Regions from separate parts of the Shewanella sp. 8A genome, predicted to be linked through region 1. Evidence: riboswitches for the same ligand, from Rfam matches in the RefSeq annotation. Region 1 holds a riboswitch; the other holds the start of a gene.

The links. A riboswitch is a leader RNA that binds a small molecule or an ion and turns the genes downstream of it on or off. The one in region 1 is predicted to bind cobalamin.
Region 2: another riboswitch for cobalamin. It lies ahead of M0413_RS10745 (ABC transporter ATP-binding protein); the one in region 1 lies ahead of M0413_RS13265 (TonB-dependent receptor).

What each region holds. Positions count from the first base shown of each region.
Region 1 covers NZ_JAMDJP010000015.1:90,762-95,483, forward strand. Annotated here, with positions in the region: gene M0413_RS13260 (RCC1 domain-containing protein) at 1-948, shown strand, start outside; cobalamin riboswitch at 1,083-1,311, shown strand; gene M0413_RS13265 (TonB-dependent receptor) at 1,421-3,379, shown strand; gene M0413_RS13270 (HDOD domain-containing protein) at 3,641-4,369, shown strand; gene M0413_RS13275 (LysR family transcriptional regulator) at 4,429-4,722, opposite strand, start outside.
Region 2 covers NZ_JAMDJP010000011.1:116,194-120,915, reverse strand. Annotated here, with positions in the region: gene metH (methionine synthase) at 1-353, opposite strand, end outside; gene M0413_RS10750 (histidine phosphatase family protein) at 556-1,278, shown strand; cobalamin riboswitch at 1,454-1,642, shown strand; gene M0413_RS10745 (ABC transporter ATP-binding protein) at 1,767-2,654, shown strand; gene M0413_RS10740 (FecCD family ABC transporter permease) at 2,651-3,790, shown strand; gene cobT (nicotinate-nucleotide--dimethylbenzimidazole phosphoribosyltransferase) at 3,920-4,722, shown strand, end outside.

The DNA of each region.
Region 1 (4,722 bases):
GCCACAGGCAAGGTACACACTTGGGGTTATGGCCCTTACGGTGGCAATAGCTTGCATGTGCAGGATCAATTAGTTGATGTCATTGATATCTTTGCTAAGGGACGCAGTTTTGTCGCCCTCAAAAAACAGGGCAGTGCAGTGATTTGGGGGCAGGTTGAAGAGTCGACCAATATGAAAAAGTTGCTCCCTCAGCTTACGGATGTGGCGAAGATCGAATATTTTCAACACACCTATGCCGCCTTGAAAAAGGACGGCTCAGTAGTGAGTTGGGGCTGGCGCAGTGATACTTATCCTATCCGCAGTGCCTTAAAAGACGTGGCGAGTATGACGGCAAACAATTGCGCATTTGCGGTGTTAAGTCCTACGGGGGATGCGCATTTTTGGGGCGATGGGATTAACTGTGGCGTCGATTGGATTAAAAAAACCGACATTACAGGCGTGAAGGAGATTATCAGTATCGGCTCAGGCTTTTTATTACTGCGGGATAAGGCCGTGCCGCAAATTGTGGCCGACGACACTGACTACGCGTATATGTTTGGGTTTCACTATGCCCAAGAGATTCTTGATAAATATTGGCAGGAAGGCAGTGTTATTACTCAAGGACCATCCTCCTTTGTGTTTACGCGTCCCGATGGCAAAGTGGTGCCCGTTGGATATCGAGCCAACCGTGATAATGTGGAAAAGTTAATGGCACGTATTCCGCGTCTCACGTGGTTAGATGGCGCAAATGACGGTTATGTTGGCATTAGCGACAAGGGGGAGTTGGTCTCTTGGTCGATGAATTTGCCCATGTTCGACAAGTCGCCTGTGCAACCTGCTGACTCGTTAGTGATTAAGCCGCTGGATTTAAGCCCAGTTGCCCAATGCGAAACCCCTGAGCAGCGTCAGGCTATTTTAAGTAAAGACAGACCCCAACCTGCGGCAAAAAACTGGGATGGCGTTTTCTAACTCATCTGAGCTTTCTCGCCAATCTGAGATTAATGGACTTTCATCCGTATAGACGTCTATAATGCGCGCGCTTAGGTCTTTAATATTCTGAGCCTTGTTGGGCGTTAACAGGTTTGACGCCCTTTGAACCTAATTTTGAGTCAACCTTCTGTGGTGCTTGCGATGATGAAGTCGCGAGATAATCGGGAAGCCAGTGAAATTCTGGCACTGCCCCCGCAACGGTAAAAGGTGAGAGACGACCGCATTTGATAGGAGTTCACGATGAACACTGAAATCGAGTGTGTAAAGGTCAGTTTCGCGTTCATCTCAAGTTGAGATGGATATAGCCTAAGTCCGGAGACCGGCCCTAAAGGTGTTTTTGAGATTTCGGTGGGCAGATCTCAAAATGCGATAGTGACTATCAGTGTTTTCTACTGAATCAACGGTATCGTGGCGCTAATGCCCCGTTTTCCTTGTAGGAGTTAAAGGTAAAATGGGAACACATCCAACCAAAATTGCGCTGCTGATTGGCAGCCTTTGCAGTGTATCAATGATCGCGCCCGCTGTGGCTGCTGATGAAACTCATGCCGCCAACGTCGATGAGCATATCGTGGTGATTGGTCGTGCTGATAAGACCCCGTTAAATATTGCCGCTAATGTGAATGTGATTGATGCTGCGGCGATTGAAATGAGTGGCGCGACTAATTTGACTGACGTCTTACGTGGTCAGAGCGGTATTCAAATTTCGGATAACAATATTGGTACTAGCTTTGCGATGCGCGGTTTTAGCGCCAGCGCTGCGGTAAACAACACCTTGATTTTGCTCGATGGTCGCCGTCTGAATAACATTGATATTGCTGTGCCTAGCCTGAATGCAATTCCCTTAAATCAGGTTGAACGCATCGAGATTTTATCCGGCAGTGCGGGCGTGCTTTATGGCGACCAAGCGGTAGGCGGGGTGATCAACATTGTGACTAAGTCGCCTGAGAATACCGGCGGCAGCGTGCAATTATCCGGCGGTAGCTTTAATACCTATGAAGGTCGCGGCGATGTGTCTGGCGCGATCAACAAGGATTGGCGCTATTTCTTGACCGGAAGCTACAACCAAGGTGACAACTATCGTCAGCATAACGCCAATGAAACGGGTTCTATCCTTGGCCGCATTCAATATAAAACGGCGACTGATTCGTTCTTTGTCGAAACCAGCTATTACGATGATGACCGCGAAAATCCAGGGGCATTGACTAAAGATCAATTTAAAGACAACCCACGTTACTCTGGGAACGATAAGCAATATTCCCATGAAATGACCACTGCGGCGCGTACGGGCTATCAGCATCAGCTTAATCAAAACTGGGCATTAGCGGCGGATCTGGATTACAGCGATACCTTAGTCAGCTCACTCAATTGGGGCCAGAGCCATAATACTCGCTCACTGCTGATGTTTAGCCCTAAGGCGCTCGCCAACTACAGCACCCGTCAAGGCGAGCTAAACCTAGTGACAGGTTTAGATATCAGCCGCGGTAAAGCCGAGTTTGACTCTATGGCGCGCAGCAATGTGCAGGAAATGCAAAGTGCTTACCTGCAAGCCACTGTGCCGTTAAGTCACACCTTAAGCTATGTGGTGGGCGGACGTTACGCGCGGGTGACTGACGATCTGGTTGATGGCAATGTCTATCCAAATGGTATCGATTTAGATGAAGATGCTACCGCATACGAGTTCGGTTTAAATTACCGCCCGAGCGCGGAGCACAGATTCTATCTACGTGGCGATGAAAACTTCCGTTTCGCTAAGGTGGATGAGCAGGCCTACACCCCGAAAGATGTGTATGGCTTAAAGCCGCAGACTGGCCGCTCCTATGAGGCGGGTTGGGATTGGACGGCCGCCAGCCAAAGCCTGCGCGTGAGTTTGTATCGCCTCGATTTAGAAGATGAAATTGTCTTCGACCCGAGTGCTGAAAAACCCGTTGGTGGTAGCTTCCAAGGTGCGAACGTCAATGCCGATGCTTCACGCCGTTATGGCGCGAGTGCCGATTGGGATTGGCAGGTGACTAAAGCGTTGCAACTAGGTCTTGAGTACAACTATATTGATGCCGAATTTACCGATGGGCTAAATGATGGCAAGAAATTGTCTTGGGTGGCCGAGCATTCGGGACGCGGTTATGTCAGCATGGATTTTGCCGAACATTTTCAAGTCTTTGCCGAGGCGATTTATACGGGCGATCGCTTTATCGAAGGCGATAATGCTAACCAAGGCGATAAATTGGCTAGTTATGTCTTAGGTAACTTGGCACTTAACTATACCCGTGACGCTTGGTTAGCGAGCCTGCGTATCGATAACCTGTTCGATAAGGACTATGTCAGTGCTGGTTATTATGCTGGTGGAACCTATGACGGCTATTACTCAGGCCGAGGCCGTGATATTCGCTTGACGGTAGGTTACCGCTTCTAAGCCGAATCCTGATAATTAAGTGATTTAGCGCATTTTAAAGCCAGACGTTGTCTGGCTTTGTTATTTCTGCTGTTGGGTGCAGAGAAAAATCATTTTTACGGGTGTAATATAGGCTAAGTCGTTGCTTATACTGTAAAGCACATCATCTTTAGGGTTAACGCAATTATTCTACGACTTAGTGCTGAAATTCTTTGTAGTTTGGGTATGATGTGAGCGGTATTCGAATCATCTTATAGCTAATTAACAGGTGTAAAGTGTCCTATGACAGATCTTGAGCAACAGGTTTTTACTCAAGTGAGAGCCATCATAGCGAATGAAGAGCAAGTCATTGGCCGCCGTGGGATCTTAATTCCACTGAAAAAGGCCATTCTTGCCGAAGGCGATATTCGTAATGTGATCGATATTATTTCGAGTGATCCCGCGTTAGCGGCCCATATGTTGATGCGCAGTAATTCGGCGCAAGCTTCTGGTGTGGTTAGCCCTAAGTCTCGCTCTTTAAAAGATGCCTTAATTCGTTTGGGCCAAGTTAATATTTACCGTTACGCCTTTACATTTTATTTGAAAGAACGCCTCGATGAATTGCCTCAACCCTATAAGAAGTTGGTGCAAGGTTATTGGAAACTCACGGAAAATATAGCAACTGATGCGGTTGACAGCTTAGTTGATATGCCGGATGTCGATATCGACCCCGATGAGGTGCAAACCTTGGCGCTGTTTAGTGTGTTCGGCCAGATTATTGCCTTAACCGCATTTGCTTATTTGAATGCCAGCTCTGAGCAATCTTTCCCGCTAAGTGTGATTAAGTCTTTGATCGATAATCAGCAACAAACTTTAACCATCGAAGCCTTTGAAGCCTTAGATCTTGACCAAGATCTGCGCCAAGAGTTTATGATCGCCCACAATCTGCGCCAGACCCGTAATCAAAATTCCCCCGGGTTAATTCTGCGCCGAGTATTGTCAATGCGTGGTTTATTGCTTAATCCGCTCTAAGCACCGCTCATAAAAACAAAGCCTGCAATAGCAGGCTTTTTTGTTAAACATTTCAACGCTTAATTGGTTTTTTGCTGGCGGGCTAAGCCTTCGCTTGCTACTAGTTGCAGCCAGTTTTGCACTAAGGCCGAGTTCGCGCTGTGGCGGCGATAGGCGCCAAATAGCGGGCGCTTTAAGCCTTCTTGACCCAGTTTGACTGAGGCGAGGCTCAATCCATGTCCCTCATTGATAGACCAATTGGGTAGGGCGGCGATACCGTCCTTACAGGCGATGCGCTGCAATAACATCATGGTCAAATCACAGGTTTTTTGCTCGCCGGCTTCTATGCCCGCGGGTTCTAAAAAGTGACGGTA
Region 2 (4,722 bases), on a different contig from region 1:
GCGAGACGCGCACCTTCACGGTTAATTTCGGCGGACAGCGACTGCATATCGTAGTCGGCCATGGCGATAGTGGTGGCGTTAAAGGTGTTGGTTTCAATAATATCCGCACCGGCTAATAGGTAGTCGCTGTGAATTTGTTTGATGATGTGTGGCTGCGTGAGCACTAAAAGATCGTTATTGCCCTTAACGTCGGTATGCCAATCCTTGAAACGCTCGCCACGGTAATCGGCTTCTTCTAGCTTGTAGCCTTGGATCATAGTGCCCATGGCGCCGTCTAAAATCAGAATGCGCTTTGACAACTGGTTGCGAATGTCTGCCAGTGTTTGGCTGGCTCGATGGAGAGATATCGCCATAAATGATTACCTTTACTACAGCTAAGTTGAGTCCAAAAATATGCAATTCTGCGGTAAATTGCATTTTATTATTGAATGTCGTTCGTTATGGTTTGGACATTTATACGTATAGACGTCCATAATACGCGACATCGGATTGTCAGGGCAAGGTGAAAGTCATTAGGAGCGAGAATCTAGATCCTAAGATTTTTAAAAGGCATATATGAAACAAGTTCGCTTATTACTGTTACGCCATGGGGAATGCGAGGGCGGGGCCATTTTACGTGGCAGAGTCGATGTTCCACTGAGCGAGAAGGGCTGGCGGCAGATGTTGGCAGCAGTCGCTTTGCAGGCCAGAGAATGCCACGGTATTTACAGCTCCACCTCAAGGCGCTGCGCTGAATTTGCCAAGGAGTTGGCGCTGGAGCCGCATTCCAGCTTGTCTGAGAGTTCACATTTAGCTGCGCCAACGCCTTCGTCGCTTGAGGTCAACCTGCTGGAGGATCTACAAGAAATGGATTTTGGCGATTGGGATGGTCGCTTGCTCGATGAGTTATATCAACAGGATGGCGAGCGCATGGCGGCCTATTGGCAAGATCCTTGGGCCGTATCGCCGCCCAATGGTGAAACGATGGCAAGTTTTGAGGCTCGTATCGATGGCGCAATAGAGCAGATCCTCAATAAAGAGTTTGCCCAGCTGGCGTTGGATGATGAACAGGCCCACGGCGAGTGTAATGCCAATGTACCCACAGCCAATATTTGGGTTCTGACCCACGGCGGAGTGATCCGTCATTTAATGGCAAGAGCATTGGGGGCGGTGAGAACGGTAGGGTTTTACAGTCAACTGACTTTACCGGTTGCCGCGGTGGTGACGATTAATGTACTCGAAGATAAACATGGGACTCGATACTGGCGCTTAGACTGGCCATCGAGCCATGGTGATTGAGATTGAAATCTCATGCTAAATGGGATGATGAACATTTTCTGATTTAAACTGCATTGCCTAATGAGCAAGATATAGGATAATGCTTTTCCCTGACGTTTGAGCCAGATAGCGCATTGTGTTCGCTAAGTTTAAATGTCGCAGAAATAGGTGTTGGGAATTTCGCTTTATCCTGCGCTATTAGCTTAAGGCAATAGTCGTTATAAACGCCGAATCAACCCAAACATAATAGGGAATCGGGGTGCTGCCCGTCAGCCAGCCCGAACTGTACCCGCAACTGTGAGTAGTTAAAAGAAGTGCCTAGAATCTAGAACCTAGAATCTTCTTTGCTACAAGTCAGGAGACCTGCCTATTTCTGTTTTCGCTGCGTGCAGCCTTAGTTCTCGAGCGGGTGACTCGAGGGAGCAGAAAATGATATTGATACGTTTCGCCCTGTGGCCCATGGTGCTACTGGGTTTGGGTACAAAATATGCCTGTGGGAGCAGCTTTTAATGAAGCCTTCCACGTCAACAGATGTGCAATCTTCGGCGGTGCTAACTAATGTGGCACTCAATGTCAGCCAATTAAGTTGGACCATCGAAGGCAAAACCATTCTTTCAGGGATTAACTTTGCCCTACAACGCGGTGAAATGCTGGGATTAATCGGCCCTAACGGTGCGGGTAAATCCAGTTTACTGCGTTGTATATATCGTTTTATTCGCCCAACTCTGGGGCAAATCAGTTTGTTTTCGCAGGACATTAACGAGCTTTCGCCCAAGGCATTTGCCTGTAAAGTAGCTGTGGTGCAGCAGGATACGCCGCACTATTTTGATATGACCACAGAGCAACTCGTTGCTATGGGGCTCACGCCCCACAAAGGAATGTTTGATACTAATTCCAGCGGTGATAGTGAAAAAATTATCAAGGCGCTTGAAAAGGTAGGTCTTAGCCATAAGCGCTATCAGCAATATGAACGGCTCTCTGGCGGCGAGAAACAACGGGCACTGATTGCACGCGCTATCGTGCAACAACCTCAGTTACTGATTTTAGATGAACCCACAAACCACCTCGATGTGCGCTATCAAATACAAATTTTGGAGTTGGTTCGAAGCCTTGGCATTAGTGTCATTGCCTCTATTCATGATCTGAATTTAGCAAGTGCCCTGTGTGATAGTTTGCTGCTACTGGATAAGGGGCAAGTGAGCGCCATGGGCACGCCGAGTGAGGTATTAACAGAGGAGCGCATTGCCCAAGTTTTTGGTGTTTGCGCCCAAGTGATGCCCCATCCACAACATGCCAATCCTTTAATTAATTACTTTTATGGTTATCAAAAATCACCGACGGATGATGTGGTTGTATCCGCTCCCCATAACATCAACGGGGAGATAAACACGCCATGATTGACACGTTTAAGCTGATAATGATGAATCTTTTAACCCATATTTTAACGCCATTAACCCGCCAGCAATGGCTGATTCTTGGCTTGGTGGGTTTTGCTCTGCTGACCCCGATTGCGGCCGCCAGTTTTGGCGCGGCAAATATCAGCTTTTTAGATGTGCTGCATGTGTTTATTAAATTATTCAATCAATTTTTCGCCAACGACGATGCGTCAACTGCCGCCTCGATGACGGAGCGGATTGTGATGGAATTAAGGTTGCCACGGATATTGCTCGCGTTTGTGGCGGGGGCGGGGCTGTCTTTAGCGGGCAGTGTGCTGCAAACCGTAACGCGCAATCCGCTTGCTGACCCTTATTTATTTGGCATTAGTTCAGGAGCCTCCTTTGGCGCTGTGGTGATGCTGACCTTGTTTACTGGCTCCGGTCTATTCGGTAATGCGGGCGTTATTGCCAATTCGGGGATTTTTAGTGGCTCGGGAATGTTTGCTGGGCTCCTGTGGTTTAGTTTGCCTTTCGGCGCTTTTATTGGTGCCAGTTTATCCGTTCTTATTGTTCTCGCCTTGTCAGGGCTTGGGCTCAACAGCCAAGTTGAGCGCATGCTGCTCTCTGGGGTGGCAACATCGTTTATGTTTGGCGCATTAACCAGCTTGCTGTTGTATTTTGCCAGCCCGCAGGCCACGGCATCAGTGCTTTTTTGGAGTTTGGGCAGTTTTGCTAAGGCCAGTTGGCCGCTCTTAATTTTGCCATCCATCGTTGTATTGGTGAGTTTTTTTATCATCCTCGGTTGGAAGCGGCAGATTATGGCCCTGCAGGCGGGGGATGAAACGGCCCACACCTTAGGGGTGAATGTACCTAAATTACGCCTCAATATGTTATTGCTCTGCTCGCTAATTACCGCCGTTTTAGTGGCGACCTGTGGTGGCATAGGTTTTGTTGGATTAATGATCCCCCATACGGTGCGCTTGTTATTTCCCGGGCGTCAGCCCATTTTGCTCACCGCGTTAGTTGGCGGCTTGTTTATGGTGTGGATTGATGTGCTCGCGAGATGTTTACTGGGAAATCAAGAACTGCCCGTTGGGATTATCACCGCCTCGATAGGTAGTTTTTTCTTTTTGCTGATTTTGCGTCGGCGCAACTAATCGAACTCGCGTTTTTCGCAGAGGATTAGCTAATTTAGTACTAAGTGCGTATGGAAAATAGCCGCTGTATGCGTCGTAGTTGTTGTTATCGAACGAGTTATTGAAATCGAATTAGTCACTGGAGTGTGAATGTCTCAATCAAGCCTGTCATTTCAAATCGAGCCTGTGAGTAAAGCGCAGGATCAGGTTATTCAACAAAAAATCGATCTTAAAACCAAGCCGCCAGGTGCCTTGGGGCAACTCGAATCCTTAGCATTACAAATTGCTCGCATTCAAGGGCCACAACAATTGCAGATAGTCAAACCGACCATGTTGGTGTTTGCAGGGGATCACGGCATTGCCGCTGAAGGGGTTTCGATTGCCCCAAGTGAAGTCACCCACCAAATGGTGCAAAACTTTGCCCACGGCGGCGCGGCCATTAATGTGTTTTGTCGCCAATTAGATTTTACGCTTGAAGTGATCGATTGCGGTATTTTGACACCCGTTGAGGGGCTAGAAGGGATTATCGATCAACGTCTTGGCGCGGGTACTGCTGCTATTCATTTGGAACCCGCCATGCCTTTAACGAGTGTGGATAAGGGCTTTGATATGGCGCGGGAGCTTATTGAGCGTCACCATCAAGCAGGCTGTAATCTGGTTGCGTTTGGTGAAATGGGGATTGGCAACACGTCCTCTGCCGCGGCAATTATGGCGGCGATTATGCAATTAGATGTAGCTGACTGTGTGGGGCGCGGTACAGGCATTAATAGCGACACTTTAGCGCGTAAGTTAACCTTGGTAGAACTGGCGTTGCTATCGCATCAAAGTGCGCTTAGTGGGCCAAAACAGGTGCTTGCTTGTCTTGGCGGGTTTGAAATTGTGCAAATGACTGGCGCCATGCTGGCTGCTGCTGAGCGCAAGATGTTGGTGGTTGTGGATGGTTTTATTGCGAC